Regions from separate parts of the Buttiauxella sp. WJP83 genome, predicted to be linked through region 1. Evidence: predicted binding sites of a transcription regulator. Region 1 holds the regulator's gene; the other holds the start of a gene.
What was found. The regulator PhoB, encoded in region 1, activates phosphate uptake and scavenging genes when phosphate is short. The targets are predictions, from matches to a motif close to CTGTCATAAAACTGNCNNAT.

Region 2: a site for PhoB is predicted at 3,555-3,574, ahead of glpT (glycerol-3-phosphate transporter). Genes of this name have one in related genera too.

The regions. Positions count from the first base shown of each region.
Region 1 covers NZ_CP110080.1:3,690,242-3,698,337, forward strand. Annotated here, with positions in the region: gene brnQ (branched-chain amino acid transporter carrier protein BrnQ) at 1-994, opposite strand, end outside; gene phoR (phosphate regulon sensor histidine kinase PhoR) at 1,398-2,705, opposite strand; gene phoB (phosphate response regulator transcription factor PhoB) at 2,728-3,417, opposite strand; gene sbcD (exonuclease subunit SbcD) at 3,620-4,837, shown strand; gene sbcC (exonuclease subunit SbcC) at 4,834-7,989, shown strand; gene mak (fructokinase) at 8,086-8,096, opposite strand, start outside.
Region 2 covers NZ_CP110080.1:3,311,788-3,319,883, reverse strand. Annotated here, with positions in the region: gene glpC (anaerobic glycerol-3-phosphate dehydrogenase subunit GlpC) at 1-545, opposite strand, end outside; gene glpB (glycerol-3-phosphate dehydrogenase subunit GlpB) at 542-1,801, opposite strand; gene glpA (anaerobic glycerol-3-phosphate dehydrogenase subunit A) at 1,798-3,429, opposite strand; gene glpT (glycerol-3-phosphate transporter) at 3,783-5,135, shown strand; gene OH773_RS15375 (aldo/keto reductase) at 5,304-6,302, shown strand; gene OH773_RS15370 (MFS transporter) at 6,348-7,577, shown strand; gene OH773_RS15365 (LysR family transcriptional regulator) at 7,569-8,096, opposite strand, start outside.

The DNA.
Region 1 (8,096 bases):
GGTTAGAAACCACCATCGAGAACAAGCCAAGGATAAACACCAGCGAACGGTAAGACAGCGGCAAATACTGGCTGAAGAACTCAGCACACGCACAAGTCAGGCCAATTGCCGTTACCATGCAGGCGAGGAAAATCAACGCGGCCAGGAAGAAACTGCCTGCACCACCGAAGGTGTGTGCCACGTAAGCATGCAGAATGGCAGCACCGTTGGCATTTTGGTCAGCCACAAGAGTTGCACTGTCTGAACCCAGGCGGAACAGCGCCAGATAAATCAGCGTTAAGCCAATACCTGCAATCAGACCAGCCCAAATGGTATAACGCGTCAGCAGACGGGATTCAGTGACACCACGCGAGCGTGCAGCGTTAACAATGACAATGCCGAAGACCAGTGACGCAAGGGTATCCATGGTCAGATAGCCATTCACAAAACCGTTAGAAAACGCGGCATTCTGATACGCCTCAGTCGCCGTGCTGATCCCACCCGCAGGCCACAACATAGCACCCGCAGCCAACGCCAACAGCGCGACAATTTTCACCGGAGCCAACACATGGCCTACGGTATCCAGCAGTTTGCCTGGATAAAGTGAAATGGCGATAACAATAGCGAAGTAAACCACGCTGTAGATAAACAGTGGCAGTTCACCCGTGCCGACCAGTGGCGCAATCCCCACTTCGAAGGAAACGGTAGCCGTACGCGGTGTCGCAAACAGCGGGCCAACAGCCAGGTAGCAAATCGTCGCCAACAGCACACCGGCACGACGGCCAATCGGTGAGCTCAGGCTATCAATGCCACCGCCTACACGAGCAATGGCGACGATAGTCAGAACCGGGAGACCGACTGCGGTCACCAGGAAGCCTAGTGACGCTATCCAGACGTGTTCACCCGCCTGTAACCCCACCATGGGTGGAAAAATGATATTGCCTGCACCGACAAACAACGCAAAGGTCATAAAGCCCAGCGCGAGGATGTCTCGAGATTTCAAATGATGGGTCATAAATATTTGCAGCCTGTGGATGTGTGGTGTTGAAAGTATTCAAATTTTTATGCCACTAACTCGGCATAAAAGCGGTGATCGGTGGAGACGACAGCGAAAAATCCTTTCCGGGATCGGTGGCGAAGAATAGTTGTTTGAATTACCACTCAAATCCAGTCGGTCTACTAATCACAGGGGCGCAATTAAAACGCTTATAGCGTATGAAGGCAAGAAGGGATCCTAAAACCAGATTGATCTCCTTAAATTAGACTTAAAGTCAGTATATTTGTTTATCCGTTAGAAAGTAGTATGGTTTATTGTGTGGTTAAATTATAACCGATTAAGCGTTTTTGATTTACAAGTGAACAAAAAAAACACAGGCCAGTATACTGGCCTGTGTTTTTTTTGACACAGAAGCATTCAGCTACTCTGTCTGCACTTCTTTTTCGCTAACGATTAACCGCTCAGGCAGCACAAAGGAAAATGTCGAACCTTTGCCCGGCTGGCTTTCGATATTCAGACGCGCATCGTGATGGCTTAAAGCATGTTTCACTATTGCCAGTCCCAACCCACTACCGCCGGTTTGCCGCGAACGCGCCTTATCCACGCGATAGAAGCGCTCGGTGAGGCGTGGAATATGTTCCGCTGAAATACCCGGCCCGCTGTCCGTCACGCTAAAGCACGCGCCGCCTGCCACCCGCTTCCAGCCCACTGTAATGTGCGTCCCTTCCGGCGTATGGTTTACCGCGTTATACACCAGGTTTGAAATCGCGCTACGCAGCTGTTCATCGTTACCGAACACTTTTAGCGAGGGATCAATATCGAATTGCAGTGTCTGTCTTTGCTGGCTGAGAGTTTGCGCTTCTCTCTCTACCACCCGCAACATCAGTGGCACATCAATCTTTTCATTGAGTACCATGGCCGGAGCCGCTTCGATTTTTGACAGCGTCAAAAGTTGTTTCACTAACCCTTCCATGCGCGAAGTTTGCTCGCGCATGGTGCCAAGCGCTTTCTCACGCAGCGGCCCTTCAAGCGCTTGATCCTGCATCATCTCCAGATAACCTTGCAGCACCGTTAACGGTGTACGAAGTTCATGGCTTACGTTGGCAAAGAAGTTACGTCGCGCCCCTTCTAGTTGGTGCATCTGAGTGACATCGCGCGCGACCAGCAGCCACTGTTCGTCGCTGTAAGGCATAACACGAAATTCAAGATGACGACCATTGTTGAGCACCAGCGTCAATGGCCGGGAGAAATCTTTTTGCGTCAAATAGCGGGTAAATTCCGGATAACGCAGCAGGTTTAGGATGTTCTGCCCATTATCATCCGGCCAGCGTAGCCCCAGCAGTTGTTGAGCCAGTCCGTTACACCAAAAAATTGTCCCTTCTTCCGTCGTCAGTACGACGGCATCTGGCAATGATTCCGCACCGCTACGAAAGCGTTTGATCAAATTGCCTAGCTCTTTGCGACGCTTTTTATTGCGTAACTGCATTTGGTGAAGGCCGTATAACAACGGATCCCAACTTCCGCGACCGGGAGGAGGCGTCATGCTGCGATCCACCCACAGCCACCACGACAAACGCAGCAAATTCCAGAAATGCCAAACCAGCAGTCCAGTGACTGCCAGTAATAAAAACCAAGGTAAATAGCCAAAAATCAGGCCCAAAATGATGGCGGGTATACAACAGAGCACCAGCTCCATCACCAGCCTTTTCCATGACAACCGTTCCAGCACGCGTCACTCTCCTGCTAAGGGGTTAAAAGCGGGTTGAGAACCGATAACCCGTACCGCGTACTGTTTGTACCATTCTGTCATGTCCACTGTGTTCGAGCGCTTTGCGTAACCGCCGGATATGGACGTCCACAGTTCGGTCTTCGACATAAACATTGGTGCCCCATACATGATTAAGCAACTGTTCACGGCTATAGACCCGTTCCGGGTGCGTCATAAAGAAGTGTAACAACTTAAATTCCGTCGGGCCCATATCCAAAGGATTTTCACCGGTCATCACGCGATGTGACGACGGGTCAAGGCTTAGCCCGTGCATTTCAATCACCTCTTCCACCGCCATTGGGGAGATTCGGCGCATGACAGCTTTAATACGAGCTACCAACTCCTTGGGTGAAAACGGTTTGGTAATGTAGTCATCGGCCCCGACTTCAAGGCCACGCACGCGATCTTCTTCTTCACCGCGCGCCGTCAGCATCATCACGGGGATTTCACGCGTCAATGCCTCACGTTTCAAATGCTTGATAAACTGAATACCTGAGCCGCCTGGTAACATCCAGTCCAGTAAAATCAGGTCCGGGAAAGGTTCAATAAGCAGATTCACTGCACTGTCATAATCTTCCGCTTCTACAGGCTGAAAACCGTTTTGCTCGAGCACAAAACTCACCATCTCACGGATTGGAGCTTCATCTTCTACGACTAAAATACGCTTCGCCATGATTCGCCCTGCTAAAGGAAGATACCCAAAGGTGTAATTGTTGTTTCAATGCGGCGCCATTATGCGTCAGATTTATGACAGATTTATGAAATACATGACTGTTTGATGACTCATCATTTTGATTTATGACACAGACAGATATGACGTTTTTCGCCTCACCCCTTTATAATCGAGACTTCGCTTTTAAGCCACTGGATAGGTTATGCGCATTATTCACACATCAGACTGGCATCTTGGTCAAAATTTTTATACCAAAAGCCGCGGTCCAGAGCACCAGGCATTTCTTGAATGGTTGCTCAATACCGCAGTCGTTCATGATGTGGATGCGATTATTGTCGCAGGGGATATTTTCGATACTGGCTCGCCGCCGAGCTACGCCCGTGAACTGTATAACCGATTTGTGGTGCAGCTTCAGGCAACCGGATGTTCCCTGGTGGTTCTGGCGGGGAATCACGATTCTGTTGCAACACTTAACGAATCGCGAGAATTAATGGCGTGCCTTAACACTTATGTCATCGCCAGCGCCCGTCACGATGCCAGCCAACAAGCTATGGTGCTCAATAAGAAAGATGGCAAGCCGGGGGCAATTCTGTGCCCCATCCCCTTTCTGCGTCCACGCGATATTCAAAACAGCCAGGCGGGTTTATCCGGCCACGAAAAGCAGCGTTCATTAATGGAGTCCATTAGCGAACATTATCAGCAGTGTTTCCGCGCGGCGTGTGATTTACGTGCGGATGCGAAGCTGCCGATTATCGCCACCGGGCATTTAACCACGGTGGGTGTGACGAAAACGGATGCGGTGCGCGACATTTATATTGGCACGCTAGACGCCTTCCCGGCGCAGCATTTCCCGCATGCGGATTACATCGCCCTGGGACATATTCATCGCGCACAATTAATTGGTGGCACCGAACATATCCGCTACAGCGGCTCGCCAATACCGTTGAGTTTTGACGAAACCGGTAAGGTCAAAAGCGTTTATCTGGTTGAGTTTGCAGAAGGTAAATTGAGTGAGGTTACCCCACTTCCGGTCCCTGTTAGCCAGCCTTTAGCGGTGATCAAAGGTTCATTGGGCGAAATTGAACAGCAGCTTGCTCAATGGCGCGATGCCCCCGCAGACCCCAAAGTCTGGTTGGACATCGAAATCGCCACCGACGAATATCTGCATGATATGCAGCGCCATATTCAGCAACTGACTGAAACACTGCCAGTTGAAGTCGTTTTGCTGCGCCGTAGCCGTGAGCAGCGCGAGCGTGTCATTGCTCAACAACACAAAGAAACACTGAGCGAACTGACGGTAGAAGATGTTTTTGAGCGCCGTCTGGTTCAGGAAGAGACGACAGAGGAACGCGCACAGCGTTTACGCACTCTATTTGCCCAAACCGTGGCAAGTCTGCATGACGCGGAGGAACAGGCATGAAAATCCTCAGCCTGCGGTTAAAAAATCTAAACTCCCTGAAAGGGGAATGGAAAATTGATTTCACCCGCGAGCCTTTCGCCAGCAATGGTTTGTTCGCAATAACCGGGCCGACAGGGGCCGGAAAAACAACACTGCTGGATGCTATCTGCCTCGCGCTTTATCACAAAACTCCGCGTCTCAACACGGTCTCACAATCACAAAATGATCTCATGACCCGCGACACTGCCGAATGTCTGGCGGAAGTGGAGTTTGAAGTCAAAGGCACAGCCTACCGCGCATTCTGGAGCCAAAATCGGGCGCGCAACGCAGCAAACGGTAATCTTCAAGCTCCACGCGTTGAGCTTGCGGAAGTGGCAAGCGGCAAAATCATCGCTGATAAAGTAAAAGATAAGCTCGATGTCACCGCCAAATTAACCGGTCTCGATTACGACCGCTTTACCCGCTCAATGATGCTCTCGCAGGGCCAGTTTGCGGCGTTTTTAAATGCCGATGCCAATGACCGCGCGTCCTTGCTTGAAGAGCTTACCGGAACGGAGATTTACGGCGCTGTTTCTGCGGCGGTATTTGAAAATCATAAAAATGTACGCAGCCAACTTGAGAACTTACAAGCGCAGGCGGCAGGTGTTGCGCTGTTAAGCGATGAGCAGCACCAGCAGCTTTCTGCCAGTTTGCAATTACTTACTCTTGAAGAAAAAAATCGTCTTACGGAGCAGCAAACGCTTCAGCTCCATCAGAAGTGGCTGAGTCAACTCAACCAGTTGACTCAACACCACGCGCATTCAGAAGCAGCGTTGAATACGGCCGCTCGCGCTATTGAGGAAGCGGCACCGCAACTCGAAAAGCTGATGCGAGCTCAACCTGCAGAAAAATTGCGCCCTGACTGGCAGCGCCTGCAAGAACTGAAAACTACGCTGAAAAATACCCGCATTCAGACGGAAGAAGTGAATACTCGCTTACGTCAGGCGACAGTGCGCCGCCAGCAGACGCGACTAGCTGCCGCAAGCCAGGCTGCAAAATTGGCGCATGAAAGTACCGAACTGCAACAATGGCTGAAAACACACGACAGCTATCGCTTGTGGGGTGCTGAACTCACAGGCTGGCGCATGGCCTTCAGCCAACAGCAAAATGAGGCAAAAAAGCTTCAAGACTTTCAGCGTGACATCGAAGCCCTTCAGAAAAAGCTCGAATTACTGCCAGCAGTTGAGCTTGCACTCAGTGCAGATGAAGTGAGCACGCACTTACAAGAAACGATTTCAGCACGCCCTTTGCGCCAGCAGCTTGCGACCATACAACCGCAACTTTCCTCATTGCTAAAACGCAAAACACAGCAGCAACAGGATATTACCGCGCTTGAAAAGCAGATAACCCAGTGCGATGCGGAGCTGGCACTTAAACGCCAGCAATACAAAGAACGACGCCAGCACGAAAGTGACCTGGAAAAAGTGTGCGAGCTGGAAAGCCGTATTGTCAGCCTCGAAGCAGAACGCGCCCGTCTGCAACCTGAGCAACCTTGCCCGTTGTGCGGTTCGACGCAACATCCGGCGGTTGCTGACTACCAGGCCATCCAACCAGGGGAAAATCAGCAGCGGCTGGCGGTACTTAAGCGCGAAGTGGCAAGCCTTGCGGAAGCCGGTTTTGCAATGAAAGGCCAACTCGATACGCTGCGTTCACAGCGTGAAAGCATGTTGGCTGCCATTAATACGCTCACTGAAGAAGAAGCCGCTCTGCGTTTGCGCTGGCAGCAATTGTGCTCCCGCCTTCAACTGTCACTGACGCCAGAAGATGACCTCCAGCGGTGGTTGGAAAGCGAAGAACATCGTGAGCAACAACTGCATCAACTTAGCCAACGGATCTTACTGGAAGAACAGCTCACTCAATTGCGGCTTCAGCACCAAAAACTTGCCGCAGAGATAGCGTCCCTACGCGAAACACTGAACGCTGCGCTGGAAAGTGTAGGCCTTCAATATCCGGCCAATGGCGAAGAAAGCAGTTGGCTGGCGGAACGCCAACAGGAATCACAGCGTTGGCAGCAGCACAATGAGCAACTCCCACGCTTGCAACAGCAACTCGACGCACTGGGAAGCCTGCTTAATGCGATGGTTGATGATGGCACTACACCCGCTCCGCTTTCCGAAAGCGAACAAATTTCAGCGCTGCAAAACTGGCATACCCTGCACAATGACTGCATTGCTCTGGAGAGCCAGTGGAAGACACTGCAACAGCAACTGCAACAGGAAGAAAGCCGCGTAGAGCAGGCAAGCGCGCAGTTCCTGACAGCACTGACCACCAGCCCGTTCGCGGATACGGAGTCATTCCAGGCCGCACTACTGGATGAAACAGAACGCCAGCAGCTTGAATTGAAAAAACAACATCTTGAGCAACAGCATCAGCAACAAACCACACTGTATCAGCAGGCTGTAAAGGCGCTGACTGAGCATCAAGCCGCTCGCCCTGCAACGCTTGCTGAAGATGTAGAACTGAGTTCGCTGGAAGAACAACTGACGGTATGCCATCAGCAACTGCGCGAGAACACCACGCAGCAGGGGCAAATTCAGCAACAGCTACGCCACGATGCGGAAAACCGCCAGCGCCAGCAAGGGCTGATGCAGTCCATCGTCGAGTGCCAACAGCAAGTGGAAGACTGGGGCTATCTGAATGCATTAATTGGTTCGAAGGAAGGCGATAAATTCCGTAAGTTTGCCCAGGGCCTGACGCTCGATAATCTGGTGTGGCTGGCGAACAACCAACTCAACCGTTTACACGGGCGTTATTTGCTGCAACGCAAAGATAGCGAAGCGCTGGAGCTGCAAGTCGTGGATACATGGCAGGCTGACGCGGTGCGCGATACACGCACGCTTTCAGGTGGTGAGAGTTTCCTGGTGAGCCTCGCGCTGGCACTGGCGCTGTCGGACCTGGTGAGCCATAAAACGCGCATCGATTCGCTGTTTCTTGATGAAGGTTTTGGCACGCTGGATGCGGAGACACTGGATACCGCGCTGGATGCACTGGACACCCTGAATGCCAGCGGCAAAACCATCGGCGTGATAAGCCATGTCGAAGCGATGAAAGAGCGGATTCCGGTACAGATTAAAGTGAAGAAGATTAACGGGTTGGGCGTGAGTCGGTTAGCGAAGGAATTCGCTGTCGAGTAATGCGGCCCTCACCCCAGCCCTCTCCCCCAGGAGAGGGAGGAAAGCAAACCTGGACTATCCCCTCTCCCTCAGGGAGAGGGTCAGGGTGAGGGGAAATTACTTCTCAA
Region 2 (8,096 bases), 380 kb from region 1:
CCAAGCTGGGAGTGGTTGTAATTGACATAACAGCCGTGGAAAAAAGCGACTTGTTCAGCAAAGTCTTGTTGAGTCTTTGCCTGCTTGCGATACCACTGGCGAAAGGTGCCGGATGAGTATTTCGGCAAGGCTCGATGGCTGTCGATGCCGAGGGTTTTATCGAGCAGTTTTCTCACCGGTTTGAGAGATGTCGTGGTATTCACCAGCGGGGCAAACGGGGTAGAGAGCGTGCCCATTAAATCGGTATGGCTGAGAATGGCATCGCGCAATTTGAACGGTGTTTTGCCGTGGCGGGCTTTCGCACGCTGGATGATATCGCCAATTTTGACGTCAGACGGGCAGGCCACTTCGCAGCGTTTGCAGTTGGTACAGTATTTAAGCGCGTCGTCGTAAAGTGCGGCATCTTTGAGGCGCAGGCGCTCACCATCAGGGCCAGATTGCTTTGGACCTGGATAGTCGGGATTGACCCGGCTTACCGGGCAAACGGTGGTGCACACGGTACATTTAATACAGTTTTCAAAGCCAGTTTCATCGAGCAGATTCATGCGCCTGCCTCCTGAGAATCAAGAATTTGTTGCGCGACATGCAATGCGCCAGTCATTGAAACACCTGCGCCGCAACCCTGCTGGATCGGGTCGAATCCGGCGAGTATTGAACCCATGGCGTAAAGATTTTCGATGCGCCGCCCCTGTAGCCGTGGCTGGAAATGCTGATCAACGATAACGCCTGCCTTTAAATAAGGTTGAGGGCAGAAAAAGTCTTCTTTGCACCACGCGTCTCGCTGCTCGGGGGCACGAATATCCAGACCGAAAATTGGTTCCCGTATTCCGCTAAATTTTGCTTCCAGGCCGTTGCTGAAAAAACTGCCGCTGGCAAGAATCACATTGTTTGATTGCAGCGGAACTTCAGCATGATTGCGCGTGAAAACCGCAGTGACTTTCTGCTGCTCTATTTGTGCTCTCAGCACGGCATCGCCTGGCATCATTATTCCGCCAAGTTGCTGGAAGCGGCGGCGTAATTGTTGAGACATTCTGATCCCGAGGACTGATGGCGGTAGAGTCGGCAACAAACGCAGCGGGCAGGGCAACTGGCGGCTGATTGTCTGCCAGGCATGAGGATCTTCGCTCCCAAGGCACGCAGGTAAAAACAGGCCATCCGTGTTAACGGCCAGCGCTTTTAGCTCGTCAATCAACAAGCGTTGTTGCTCGGGTATATCCAGCACACGGGCAATATTGGCGGCACGAAACTCGCTAGGGTTATTTCGCAACGTATCCAGCGCAGGAAGGGTGAGTTCAGCCGTTCGAACTTCGATATGGTTTTCTGCAAGAGAACCGGCGACCAGTTCCGGCTGGAAATCCAGAAACCCGGCAATGCCAACGACGGTAATTCTCTTCCAGCCAAGTGTTGCGGTGGGAACTTCTTCAGGGCTAAGCCAGGTAGCACGCTGGGTTCCCAGCGGGGTAATTCGCTGATGGTTTTGCTGATAAGACCCTTGCAGATTGAGCTGGCATCGGGCGAGCAGCGCCTCACTTTCAGCGGCGAAACGGCGGACGTTTTCCGCGCCCATCAAACTGTATGGATGTTCTGGTGCCTGTTTATTCAGGGCTTCCAGTGCGTTTAAAGGGGATGTTACAGGGGTACCGTCGGGGAGTTCCGCCAGCAAATCCAGCGAGCCGGATGAAAAATGCAAAGCACTTTGCCCACGACTGATGATGGCACAACGCAGGCCTTCTTCTGCGAGGCGAATTCCGCATACCAACCCGGCTAAACCACCGCCAATAATCAGACTATCGAATCTCATTGTGGTGTTCCCTTTTTCGATCCATTTTTCAGACCGCACAATCCCTGGTAAACCCAGGCGGTAAATTCGCTTTCCCGCAGCGCATCATCCCAGGCGATGGGGCGAATACCTTTCCAGCGTTCGTTGAGGAAAAGAGAGAGTTGATCAAGTGATTGAGCTGGTGAAGAGGTGCCAAAGCGTTGTAATAACCCCGCCGCACGGCAGGCGCATAACTCTCCCTGGCAAGTGCCCATGCCCACACGAGTACGACGGCGTAAATCGCCAAGATTGTTGACGGACAGATGATTAACCGCGTAATGAACTTCGCCCGCTGTCACCGCTTCACATTCGCACACCAGGCTGTTACTCAGGCGGTCGCCTGCCAGAAGTTTCCCTGCCCGATCGCCGTGACGCCACACGGCGCTTCGCCGGATAGTTAGCGGCAGCGAAATCACTTTGCTGAGCGTTTCTTCCGATGAACTTTCTGAACCCGGAAGAGGTGCGGTTGCGGTAGTGCAGATTTTGCTATTACCGAGTTTTTCGCATACCGCGTTTGTCGCCCATTCTGCCATCAGGCGATAGGTCATCAGTTTGCCGCCAGTGATGGTGATGAAACCTTCCATCCCATCTCGTTTCGCGTGATCGAGCAGCACGATCCCACGGCTGACGTTTCGCCCAGTTGGATCGTCATCACTTGCCACCAGCGGGCGGACTCCAGCATAAGCACGCAAGATGCGGGTTGCGGCAAGCTTGGGTGAGAGCTTTGAGCCTTCACGTATCAGAATATCGACCTCTTGCGGCGTGACGCGCATATTGTCGATTTGGTCATATTCGATAGGCGTTGAGGTGGTGCCAATCAGCGAAATGGTATCGCCGGGCACCAAAATATCGGCATCAGCGGGCTTCCGGCAACGGTTGATCACCATGTTATTAATACGATGGCCGAGGATCAGCAGCGAACCTTTTGCCGGGAGCATGCGAATGCTTAAATCAGCATATTCAGCAATGTGCTGCCCCCAGATCCCGGCCGCATTCACGACCATGCTTGCGTATAAATCGTGATGTTGTCGGGTTTGGTGGTTGTAAACGCGCACCCCGCATACCCTGTCTCCCTGGCGAATGAGGCCGGTGACCTCCTGGCCAGTTAAAATTTCGGCTCCGTGTTCGCGAGCATCCAGCATATTGGCAGCGGTCAGTCGGAAAGGGTCAACGGTGCCATCCGGTACGCGTACGGCACCAATAAGTTCAGGGTTTGCAGCAGGTTCCAGGCGTAACGCGTCTTTAGGTTCGAGGCGTTCGGCGTCGATTCCCGCATTCTGACAGGCGGTAATAAAGGTCGTTTGTAACGACAAGTCATCTTCAGGAAGGGTGATAAACAAACCGTCTGAGCGTTCAATACAATGGCGAGCAATGCGTTTAAGGATGCGGTTTTCTTCAATGCATTCTCTGGCTGATTCGCTGTCTGTCATGGCGTAACGTGCGCCGCTATGAAGAAGACCGTGATTACGGCCTGTCGCACCGGTTGCGATATCATGTCTTTCCAGCAGCATGGTTTGTAAGCCACGCCGAGCGCAATCTCTGGCTATGCCCGCGCCCGTTGCACCTCCACCAATAATAATCACATCCCACTCTTTGCATCCCGTCGCCATGCTCTTCTCCTGGAAAATCCTCTTGCGTGATATTCAGCCACAGTTAACTCTTTTAATGTTTGATATCGAGCAAATTCGAGCATAAATCGAAAGCAAAATGAGAGGTGATGCACTATTTCGATAATTTGTAATAAAAATGTAATATGTTGCGAGGTGTTTCACACTAAGTCACCGGGATAATCCTTAACATGCGCTCGAAAACGAAAATACCCTTCATACTTCAAGCTGCATATGCGTTGGCTGCGTTCAATCGCCCGAATCACTTACTTCAGTAAGCTCATCGGGACTCTTTCTCTGGCCGCCTTTCTGCAACTCGAATTATTTAGGGTATAAAATCTGCCACGGAGGCATTCATGCTAAGCATTTTCAAACCTAGCCCGCACCAGTCACGACTGAAGGGCGAGCACATCGATCCGACTTATCGTCGTCTGCGCTGGCAGATATTCATGGGGATTTTCTTCGGTTATGCCGCGTACTACCTGGTGCGTAAAAACTTTACCCTTGCTATGCCGTATTTGGTGGAGCAGGGCTTTTCGCGTGGCGACCTGGGTTTTGCGCTGTCAGGGATCTCCATCGCATACGGTTTCTCAAAATTTATCATGGGGTCGGTTTCTGACCGCTCCAATCCGCGCGTTTTCTTGCCTGCTGGTCTGATTCTTGCCGCCGCCGTCATGCTGTTTATGGGCTTTGTGCCATGGGCGACATCCAGCATTGCCGTGATGTTTGTACTGCTGTTCTTATGCGGTTGGTTCCAGGGAATGGGGTGGCCTCCGTGCGGGCGCACTATGGTGCATTGGTGGTCCCAGAAAGAACGTGGGGGAATTGTTTCCATCTGGAACTGCGCTCATAACGTCGGTGGTGGGTTACCTCCGCTGCTGTTTTTGTTGGGGATGGCGTGGTTTAACGACTGGCACGCAGCGCTGTATATGCCTGCTTTCGCCGCTATTCTGGTGGCATTAATTGCTTTTGCTTTAATGCGAGATACGCCGCAGTCTTGCGGATTACCGCCAATTGAAGAGTATAAAAACGATTATCCGGACGACTACAGCGAAAGCGCGGAAGAAGAACTGACTGCCAAACAGATTTTCATGCAGTACGTTTTCCCTAACCGCCTGCTGTGGTACATCGCGATTGCGAACGTTTTCGTTTATTTACTCCGTTACGGCATTCTCGACTGGTCGCCAACCTATCTGAAAGAAGTGAAACACTTCGCGCTGGATAAATCCTCCTGGGCCTACTTCCTTTATGAATATGCAGGGATTCCAGGAACGCTACTTTGCGGCTGGATGTCGGACAAAGTCTTCAGAGGCAACCGCGGTGCAACCGGTGTGTTCTTTATGATTCTGGTGACTATCGCCACGGTGGTGTACTGGCTCAATCCTCCAGGTAATCCAGGTGTTGATATGGCCTGCATGATCATCATCGGCTTCCTGATTTATGGCCCGGTGATGTTAATTGGCCTGCACGCCCTTGAGCTGGCACCGAAAAAAGCCGCAGGCACCGCAGCGGGCTTCACCGGATTGTTTGGCTATTTGGGCGGGTCGGTTGCAGCGAGCGCGATTGTTGGCTACACCGTGGACTTCTTCGGTTGGGACGGTGGCTTTATGGTGATGATTGGCGGCAGTGTGCTGGCTGTTGTGCTACTGCTGGTGGTGATGGTGGGTGAAAACAAACATCACCAGGAAAAAATTTTGAAAAACAACTAAGTAAAACATCAGCAAAGTATGAAAAATAGTGACGTGCGGAGGCCATATTATTGGCCTCCGCGCTTTGCTGTCATATTTTGGTGATACCTTTTTTGTATGCCTAAGATTGGAATTAACTCCTCCATGGCGGTGCGTTAGTTTTAACGCACACAAAGTGGAGAATTGAGTATGAAATCCAGAAATCTGGGCAACAATTTAGCTGTATCAAGTATGGGTTTTGGTGCTATGGGGTTCAGCGAGTTTTATGGTGAAGCTGAAGATGAACACTCCATTGATATATTAAATAATGCCGTTGACATGGGCATTGATTTTTTTGATACAGCCGATTTTTACGGTAATGGGCATAATGAAGCATTACTAGGGCGTTTTATTTCAGGGCTTTCTTCTTATCAACGAAATAATTTAAAAATCGCCACAAAATGCGGTATTGAACGTACCAGTGAAATAGGTTATGAGCGCAGCATTAATAATTCAGTGGATTATATTCGACGCTGCTGTGAAGCCTCTCTGAAGCGCCTTCGGGTTGAAAGTATTGATTTGTTTTATTTACACCGCGTCAATCTGGACACGCCTATCGAAGAAAGCCTTTCTTGCCTGAAAGAATTAGTTCAGGAAGGGAAAATCCAACATGTTGGATTGTGTGAAGTTTCCGCAGTCACGCTCATTAAAGCTCATGCCGTATATCCTGTTACTGCATTACAGACAGAGTATTCTTTCTGGACCCGAGATATTGAAAATGACATTTTGCCAACCGCGCAAGCGTTGGGTATCGGGGTTGTTCCTTATTCGCCGTTGGGGCGTGGTTTTTTAAGCGGTAAGTATCTATCCAACGACCGATTCTCGCCTCATGATTTCCGAAAAATGAATCCACGGTTTTCGGCAGAAAATATTTCACACAACGCAGGTCTGTTGGATATTTTGATACCGTTGACTCACAAATACCATTGCTCGCTGGCACAACTTTCTCTGGCATGGTTATTGGCGCAAGATTCACATATCGTCCCTATTCCTGGAACAAAGCAGCTCTCTTATTTAAAAGAAAATTCAGCGGCGGTGGATATTCAACTGGAAGAAAGTGATCTCTCATATCTTAATAATGCAGGGCATAAATTTTCTGTTAAAGGTGCTCGTTATACCGAGGAAGGTATGAAAGGTATTAATGTATAAATAGAGACTTTCTTTGGTTATTAAATTTATATGGTGACATTATTTATGAGTAAGCAAAAGGAACCTGGAATGGGTCTTAGAAATTGGCTGGCACTATTAATTCTCTCGTTATCAACATTTGCTATTGTCACGACAGAGTTAGCTCCCATTGGGTTATTAACTCCTATGGCGGAAGGGCTTCATCGTTCAGAATCCGCCATCGGATTATTAGTAACGATTTATGCCTGGGTTGGGGCCGTCAGTGCTCTTCTGTCTTCTCTTTTCTTGGGGCATATTCCTAGAAAAATGATGCTACTTGGTCTGATGATGATTATTTGTGTCTCTAATATTATGTGTGCAACGTTTGAGCAATATCAGTTGCTACTGGTCGCACGAACTATTGGAGCATTTGGGCATGGCGCATTTTGGGCAATGATTGGTGCGACAGCCGGGTCGCTGGTGCCAGTGCGGTATATCGGATTGGCAACTTCAATTGTCTTTGGTGGGGTTTCCGTAGCAAGCATCCTCGGTGTACCTGTCTCTAACTACATTGCCTTATCTACAGACTGGCGCATGGCATTCTGGATGATGGCACTCCTCAGCGTGGTGGCATTTTTCGGAATTATGTTGCTGATACCTGGAGTGAAAAATCACAGTGTGCTGGCACGTAGTACCCTCAAACGTGTGTTGAAAGACGGGGCTCTGTGGAAAGTTTATATCGCCGCGCTTCTGGCAATTACCGCCCACTTTGCCGCTTTCACCTTTATTGAACCTTGGTTGCGGGGTGCTGAAAGCGTGACTAAACACGCGGTTCCAGTACTGTTGTTTATCTTTGGCCTGGCGGGTCTTGCCGGAAATTTCTTGACTGGAGTGGTAGTGGATCGCTGGTTGAAAGTGACCGTTTTGTCTTCAATCCTTGTTACTGCAATAGTCTTGCTGATATTTGGCATGTCGGCGAAATTTTTGTCTGAAGGAGCGATTGCTGGCTTGATCATCCTTTGGGGAATTGCTGTATCCGGTATGTTTGTTGGTCTTCAAACTTGGGTGCTCCGATTGGCGGCAGAAGATGCATTTCCAGCATCAGCTGTTTATTGCTCCATCTTCAACATGGCAATTGGTAGTGGGTCTTTAATGGGTTCATGGGTTATTAGCGTTTATAACCTGAATGCGGTGATGGTTTTGGCGGGGCTTGCGATTAGTGCAACAGTTGCGGTCGTTGCCGTGACACCCTCTCAGCACCAACCTAGAGAGAATTCGGATGTGGCAGATGGAAGTGTAGCGCAAGATTCAATCTGATAATTTTATGATTTGATTAATAGCATCGACAACTTGTTTTCGGTCTTCATTAATACGATGAACCAGATAAACATCGATATTTAATTTTTGATTATATTCTTTAGTGAGAGGGCGATAGCATAAACCGTTTATTGTTGAATGACTCATCGATTGCGGCATAAGTGCTATCCCTTTACCTTTAGCCACCGAGTTCAGGAGCATCAGAAGATCTTCGGGTTCTTTTATTTTCTTTAGCTCATAGCGCAGGCGTTTGAATATAGCGTCGCACTTATCGAAATAGCCCACATTATAGTTGCGTGGAAACCAGAAAAGAGGGATGTCGGAAACATCTTCCATGGCAACGGTTTGCAGGCTGGCTGCCGGATGGCTTTCTGGAATTACGGTCATCAAAGGTTCGGTGTGAATTTTGGTATAAACCAGTGAGGAATCGACTAGCGCTTTTTCACCGGAAAAGACCAGATCTATTTCACCGCTCATTAGTGACATGAGTAATTTACGTGACGCGTCAGCGTGAATGAC